2 regions of the Lacrimispora sp. YZC11 genome follow, and region 2 is predicted to be linked to the other one. Evidence: a T-box and tRNA genes for the amino acid it is inferred to sense, from the RefSeq annotation. Region 2 holds a T-box; the other holds one or more tRNA genes.

Region 1 (3,896 bases), on a different contig from region 2:
GGGCCTTACTCTCCAGTATGGTCACATGGGAACAGAGGGCGCTGAAAATGGTAGCAAATTCCACCCCGATCACCCCTCCTCCAATAATCGTAAGGCGGTCGTAATTCCACGTGTCAGAAGCTAGCAGGCGGTCACTGGTCAGCACCCCAGGAAGATCCGCTCCCGGAATCTTTAGGTTCACCGGTTTTGCCCCGGTGGCAATGATGATGTGATCTGCCTCATAATAATCCTTGCCTTCCGGGCTGTTCACCTCTATGGTACGCCCCCGGCGTATGATGGCTGTCCCGCAAATGACAGTTATTCCGGCAGCTTCAATAAGCTCCTCCACCTCCTTGCGGTATGCCTTTACGGAACGTTTCTTATAATTTTGCATCTTTTTAAAATCAAAAGAAATAAAATCTGTGGATACCCCGAATTCATCGCTGTTTTGGAGAGCCTCAAAGATACTGGAAGCATGAAGCAAAGCCTTTGTGGGAATGCAGCCTTTATTAATACAGGTTCCTCCCAGCTTATTCTTCTCCACAATGGCGGTTTTAAGCCCAAGACCGGCTGCTTTTAAAGCCGCCGTATATCCGCCCGGCCCTCCACCGATCACAAGTATATCATAATGTTCTGCCATTTCTGCCCTCCTACCGGATCAATCCAAAATGCAGGCAGGCATTTTTAATTCCCTCTTGATCAATAGGATCCGTAACGTAATCAGCCGCCTTCTTCAGTTCTGCCATGGCGTTGCCCATGGCAATACCCTTGCCTGCAATCTTTATGATATCATAGTCATTCATGCTGTCGCCAAAGGCAATTGTTTCCGCTAGAGGTATTTTATAATATTCACAGAGTCTTATCAACCCCATGGCTTTAGAAGCCTTCCGCTCCACCACGTCTGCTCCCCGTTTATCAGCAAACATATGCACATGAATCTCTGGAAATTCCTCTTCCATGGCTTTTGCTCCACCTTCATCTCCAATATAAGCCATGGTCCTCACTTCCAGCTCCATAAGCTTTCTGGGATCTTGAAATCTTCTTCCGCATTCTCCCCAGAGAGTTGCATCATGACTTTCTACCACTTCCGGATGAACATAATAATCCCATTCACCTACAGTAGTTCCGACGCTGTAAGGGGTTTTCTCCGCGTAGGCCAGAATCTTCCTCAGCAGGTCCTTATCAAAAGTATGTTCATAAATGACCTTATCTCCCACGGTTACCTTGGTCCCATTGAGATGGATGATTGCCTCCGGCCTTATCTCATCCCGAATGGCAGTGCTGAAAATGGAATCCATGTCTCTGCCTGTTGCCAGAACAATGGTATAATTTTCTCTCAGCCTTTCTATGGTCTCCAAAGCACTGGCCGGAATTGTCCAGTCTTTATGGTCCAGCAGTGTCATATCTACATCAAAGCTTACAATTGGCTTCATCTATATTCACCTATTTATCTTCCTAAATAATCGTCTCCTTATCATAATATATTAAATTTGAAAATTTTTCAAGAAATATACTTTACCAATTGGAAATTTTCTGCTATAATGTCATAGTGTCTAGGGAACGGAGTATGGCGTAGCTTGGTAGCGCGCTCGGCTGGGGGCCGAGAGGTCGCAGGTTCAAATCCTGTTACTCCGATTGACAATATACTTAAGAATACCGGTTTTCCTTATTAATATAAGGTCTCCGGTATTTTTTTGTATCATCATTGCGCATATTACCTGTGCCTTTCCCTAAGGATTTATGCCGCAATAGGTTTATGAAATCAGGAGGTGTGTCTTATGAGTTATCATTATCTTGACATGGAACATTATCTGCGAAAGGATCAATTTGACCTTTTCCGTAATCTCGCTTATCCATATGTAGGTATGACCGCAAATTTGGACATAACAAATTTCATGAGTTACATAAAAGAAAAGGAGCTGCCCTTTTATTTGACTTTCCTTTACGCGACAGCTCAGACAGCCAACTCTATCCCGGAATTTCGCCGCCGTATCCAAGGAAAAGGGATCATCGAATATGACCACTGCATTCCTTCCTATACCCTGGCGTTAGAAAATGAAAATTATTGTTATTGCACCGCAGACGACAGGCTGCCCTTCGACGCCTTTCTAAAGGATGGTAAGCAGCGGCAGGAAAATGCCAGACAAATCCAGGTCCTATCAGACGGAGAAAACGAGAACCAGCTCTTTTTCTTTTCCAGCATTCCCTGGGTAAGCTATACTTCTATTATACAACCGGTTCCCATTCCTGCGGACAGCAATCCCCGTATTACCTGGGGGAAGTATTTTAAATCAGAAGGAAGCTTAAAAATACCGGTATCAGTTCTGGCGAATCATGCTCTTATGGATGGATTCCATATTTCTAAGTTCTTTTTGGAGCTTCAAAACAGGTGTGACAACTTGGATTGGCTGCTATAAACTCTACTAGTTTATGGAAGAATTTTGCTTGCCTTTTTTCGGTTTTTCAGTTACAATGCTTTTATGGAGACATAGCTCAGCTGGGAGAGCATCTGCTTGACGTGTAGAGGGTCGCAGGTTCGAGTCCTGTTGTCTCCATTAGCTGATATAGGGTCGAAATTTAGAACAGTTTGATTGGACTGCTTAGAATTTCGGCCCTATACTATATCAAAAATCTTAATATTATCAGGGTTTTCTACATTTCTAATCGCGAACTTCCGATCCAACTCTCATGAAATATCCAGTACTTAAAACAGTTACACTTCAAAAGAAGTTACGTTTTCGCTAAGTCTGCTTGAGAAGGACTTTTCTCAATAGACTGTTTATGGCACATGTGATATAATTTTAGCAAATGGTAAGATTTCTATTGATACGCAATAGCAACAGATAGGGGGGCGCTTAAAGTGAATGCATTTCTATTAATAATACCACTCTTTCTCATAAGGTTCGGTTTGCTGAAAATGATAAATAAGGATGCTTTAAGCCGTGCCGCTCTCTTTGCCCCATTAGAGGGAGGAGAAAAGGTTGCCTACCTTTTTTACCAGCTTTCAAACGCTTTTATTATCTTATATTTGGTTTTTCTGAAAATCCAGACCAAACCGCCATTGTTTTTTATCGCCTTATTAATCTACATCTTAGGCATCAGTGTTCTTATCATTTCCACTGTTAACTTTGCAAAACCTGAGCAAAGCGGAATAAATACAAACGGAATATTTAAGATTTCCAGAAACCCTATGTATATAGGGTATTTCATATATTTCTCAAGCTGTGTATTGTTAACACATTCTATATTGCTGCTTATATCTCTGCTTGTTTTTCAAATATCTGCACACTGGATTATTCTTTCCGAAGAAAGATGGTGTGTCAACAAATTTGGGACAGAGTATATAAACTACATGAATAAGGTTAAGCGGTATATTTAATATACCTTATTCCTAAGATGGGGAGTACATCCGCGTGAAAAAGTTGATGATAATAAAGCGAAATAAAAATATCCATTATCACAACTATTGCCATTAATAAACCCTGGCAGCTGCAAGAAATCCTTATAAAATGCAGGTATAATCTTCTTAAGATATATATATCAATAAATCTATTTTCTTTATGGCCTTTGTTTTATAATTCCTTTTATATATTCTGTTTCATTATGGGTTTTATAAACAATACCCTTTTCTTCTTCTGTACAGCCCATTAATAATTTTATTTCAGAATCACGCTTTAACAAGTCAACAATACATATGATGGCATCGACCTTCTGTTTCGGCGCTGTACCTTTCCAGATATCAATACCTCCTCCATCCATAGATGATGTATTTTTCAAATATCCATAATCAACTTTGTAAAGAAAGTTAGAATAACGTGGATGCACACTTCCTTTCGGTCTGTCGATAACAATTTCCGATTCTCTTACCAGCCTGTCTATTGCACTCCAAAATTCTTTATTCACTACTCTCCCCTTAA
Region 2 (3,896 bases):
TTTAATAAGCTCTGCCCCAGTAAACCATTTTTACCGCGGGCTTTCCGCAGCATACGCAGGTATCGGCCAGTGTTTCCTGCTTAAAGGGCATACAACGGGATGTTGCTCCTGTAATCTCCTTGATTTTATCCTCGCATTCCTGGGAACCGCACCACATGGCTTTTACAAAGCCCGGCTTTTCCTCCACAGTTTTAACAAAGGTATCCATATCCGTTGCCTCATACGTATGGCTGTCCCGGTGAATTCTGGCTCGTTCCAGCATATCCTTCTGAATGGCTTCCAGAAGCTCGCCTACCTTTGCATTTAACTCATCTAAGGATACCGTGATCTTCTCATGGGTATCACGGCGTACCAAAACTGCCTGGTTTTCTGAAATATCTCTCGGACCGATTTCCACACGAACCGGAATGCCCCGCATCTCTGATTCGCTGAACTTCCAGCCCGGGCTCTTATCGGAATCGTCAACCTTTACTTTATAATTAGAAAGAACTTCTTTTAACTCATAAGCTTTATCAAGAACGCCTTCCTTCTGCTGCTGAACGGGTACGATGATCACCTGGGTCGGAGCGATCCTTGGAGGAAGTACAAGACCGCTGTCGTCGCCATGAACCATGATGATAGCGCCTATCATCCTGGTGGTCATGCCCCATGAGGTCTGATGTACATACTGGAGCTTATTTTCCTTATCAGAATACTGGATCTCAAAGGCCTTTGCAAATCCGTTTCCAAAGTTATGGCTGGTTCCTGACTGAAGCGCCTTACCGTCATGCATCAAAGCCTCAATGGTATATGTTGCCTCTGCTCCCGCAAATTTCTCCTTATCGGTCTTCTGGCCCCGGATAACAGGCATTGCAAGGACTTCCTCACAGAAATCCGCATATAAATGAAGCATCTGCTCTGTTCTCTCTTCCGCCTCTTCAGCCGTTGCATGAGCTGTATGGCCTTCCTGCCATAAAAACTCTCTGGAACGTAAAAACGGCCTTGTGGTCTTCTCCCAGCGTACCACAGAACACCACTGATTATAAAGCTTCGGTAAATCCCGGTAGGACTGGATCTCTCTGGAATAAAAATCACAGAACAGGGTTTCAGAAGTAGGCCTTACGCAAAGCCTTTCCTGCAGCGGCTCCAAACCTCCGTGGGTTACCCAGGCAACCTCAGGAGCAAATCCCGCTACATGGTCCTTCTCCTTTTGAAGAAGACTCTCCGGAATAAACATAGGCATGTAAACATTTTCAACCCCTGTTTCCTTAAACCGTCTGTCAAGCTCGCTCTGAATGTTTTCCCAAATGGCATACCCCGCCGGTTTAATGGCCATGCAGCCTTTTACGCTGGAATAATCAATTAACTCCGCTTTCTTTACAACGTCTGTGTACCACTGGGCGAAATCCACATCCATGGATGTGATCGCTTCTACTAATTTCTTGTCCTTTGCCATAACAAATCTCCTTTCATCTCCTTGTCCACGCTCTTTGGACATCAAGGGAAACCCGTAGGATGTTTCTTCTTCCCCTTCCATATTTATGGGCAAGGGGGATACCTACAGAACGGGTGTTTTCATAAAATTAAAAAGAGCCATTCGTTCCCTATAAAAGGGACCGAACAGCTCGGCGGTGCCACCCAATTTAGCCATGGGTAATGCCATGACTCACTTTTTATCCGTTAACGCAGGAACTGCGCCGCAGTTTGCTGCGGGACTCCGAGGTAGGTTGGGTCATGAGGGGTATAAAGGCCTTCCAGCAATCGGCCTTCTCTCTGGGATACATCATCACCTACTGGTCCTCTTCAACGTCTTATTGCTTCATTATAAAAAAGATTGTATGGTTGATTTTACGTTATTTGCAAATGTTTGTCAAGAGGGTCCGGCGTTGTCTGCCAAATTATGAAATTATCTCATTCCTCTGGATCTGCCGTTTCCTTTCCGTCATGATAGCACCAGAACTCATACACCTCCACAATATCTTCCACAATCAATAATCCGATCGGACCTAGTATAAATCCTAAAAGCCCGAAGAGCTGAAGCCCTACGTACATGGAAGCAAGGGTTTCCAAAGGTGTAAGGCCGACCTTTCCTCCCATGATCTTGGCCTCCAGGATCTCTCTTAAAAAATAACAGATCACGTAAATGACGATCAGCCCGATTCCATATTTCCAGTTTTTATCGATCATGGAGAAAAGGGCCCACGGAATGAACACCGTACCGGTGCCGAAAATCGGAAGTGCATCCAAAAGCCCGATCCCGATTCCAAATAAAATAAAATAGGGATTTCCCAGGAAAAACAACCCTATGGAACACACCACCATGGTAAACAGCATGATAGCCCCCTGAGTCTTTAGCCAGGCGCTTCCAACCGTCGCAAGCCGTCTCCCCAGCATGGCATATTCAAAGCAGAACATGGAATTGTCCCGCCTTTGCCGGATGTCATCCATTTCCTGAAGGGACAGTACCGTGGCAATAAGCAATATGATGATGATTACCGTTGCCTGGACAATCCATTTCATAATGGTCATAGAATTCAACATAAGAAAGGGCATGATCCTGCTTTTTATGGCAGTTTGTCCTCCCGCTATAATATCTCTTACTATTTCTACCGCATATCCGTCAGGCAGCTTTAAAAACCGTTCCGCAAAGGAACAGTTATCCATGAGCCAATGGTCCATGCCTTCCAGGATGGCTGGAAGATTTTGAAGCAAAAGCCTGGCTTCCAAAAACAACTTTCTTCCCCCCACATAAAGAAGGACTCCAAAGGCAATCATGAAAAGTATGACCTCAATACCGCCGATGACAGCCAGGGGAATGGATATCACCTTTCCTTTTACAATAAAGCGGGTCTTTTTCTCTATCCAAAGGGCCGAAGGCCGAAGGGAGAGGGCAAATACATATGCAATCAAAAAGGGAATTACGAGGGGCAGCAGATAGCGAAAACATAAATACACTGCCCCTGTAACTCCCAATATTAATAATGTTTTCTTCAGTTTCCTGCTCGGTTTCACCATGGACTCACCTGTTTCTGATTTGTACTTCTTTTGTACAATCACTATTATGAGCCGTATGGAAAGAAAATATGCGAAATTTGTTTAGTAAAAAATTCCTTCTTTATGCCATTTCCGGCAATGAAAACATCTCAAAGATTTCTCCCTTGGGCTTCACTGAAAAATTCATCCATTTCTTTGTGACCGGATGGGAAAAAGATAAGCTGTAAGCAAACAATGCTACATTTCCGCTGGCAGCTCCTCTATGAACATTGGGATTATACTTCCGGTCGCCCCACAGGGGTGTGCCGTGACCCGCCATCTGCACCCGGATCTGATGGTGGCGTCCGGTTTTTAACGTGATCTTTACCAGACTGCATTCCTCATTCCCTATGTTTCTGTTTTCCACAACCTGATAATGGAGCTCTGCGAGTTTTGCACCTTTTATCCCCTTATCCACAATTTTAGAACAATTATTTTTTCCATCCTTCCACAAATAATCCACGTAGGCACCAAAGTTTTCCACAGGTTTTCCACAAACCACTGCATAATAGATTTTCTCCATTTGATGCTGGGATACCTGCCTGCTTAAAGACTCTGCGGCTCCTTTGGTTTTTGCATACACCATGACGCCTCCAACCGGCTTATCCAGTCTGTGGATAACTCCCACATAAGGCTCCCCTTGCTTTGGGGATAACGTGTTGATATGTTTCTTTACCTCACTGACCATATCCGGGTCAAAGGACCTTGCGGATTGGGATTCTATTCCAACTGGTTTTTCCACCACCAGTATCTCTTCATCTTCGTATAATATGTTAAGATCCATATCTGCGCTTTACTCCTCTTTTTTCCATGCAGCCATCATAGCCTCCACGGACCGGCTCATCTCAGCGCTGAAATCGGAATTCCATTTGCGTTTGCAAAAA

Evidence for each region. A T-box is a leader RNA that pairs with one kind of tRNA and senses whether it is charged. The one in region 2 lies ahead of proS (proline--tRNA ligase), so its partner is inferred to be a tRNA-Pro.
Region 1: it encodes a tRNA-Pro, which carries the amino acid that the T-box ahead of proS (proline--tRNA ligase) is inferred to sense. The anticodon was not compared.

What each region holds. Positions count from the first base shown of each region.
Region 1 covers NZ_BAAJYQ010000009.1:5,839-9,734, forward strand. The annotation lists gene lpdA (dihydrolipoyl dehydrogenase) at 1-619, opposite strand, end outside; gene AC27IJ_RS12955 (Cof-type HAD-IIB family hydrolase) at 630-1,412, opposite strand; tRNA gene AC27IJ_RS12960 (tRNA-Pro) at 1,541-1,614, shown strand; gene AC27IJ_RS12965 (CatA-like O-acetyltransferase) at 1,758-2,396, shown strand; tRNA gene AC27IJ_RS12970 (tRNA-Val) at 2,462-2,534, shown strand; gene AC27IJ_RS12975 (methyltransferase family protein) at 2,840-3,358, shown strand; gene AC27IJ_RS12980 (inorganic pyrophosphatase) at 3,538-3,882, opposite strand.
Region 2 covers NZ_BAAJYQ010000002.1:60,166-64,061, reverse strand. The annotation lists gene proS (proline--tRNA ligase) at 2-1,435, opposite strand; T-box leader at 1,588-1,795, opposite strand; gene AC27IJ_RS00290 (AI-2E family transporter) at 1,891-2,994, opposite strand; gene AC27IJ_RS00285 (RluA family pseudouridine synthase) at 3,095-3,796, opposite strand; gene AC27IJ_RS00280 (nitroreductase family protein) at 3,806-3,896, opposite strand, start outside.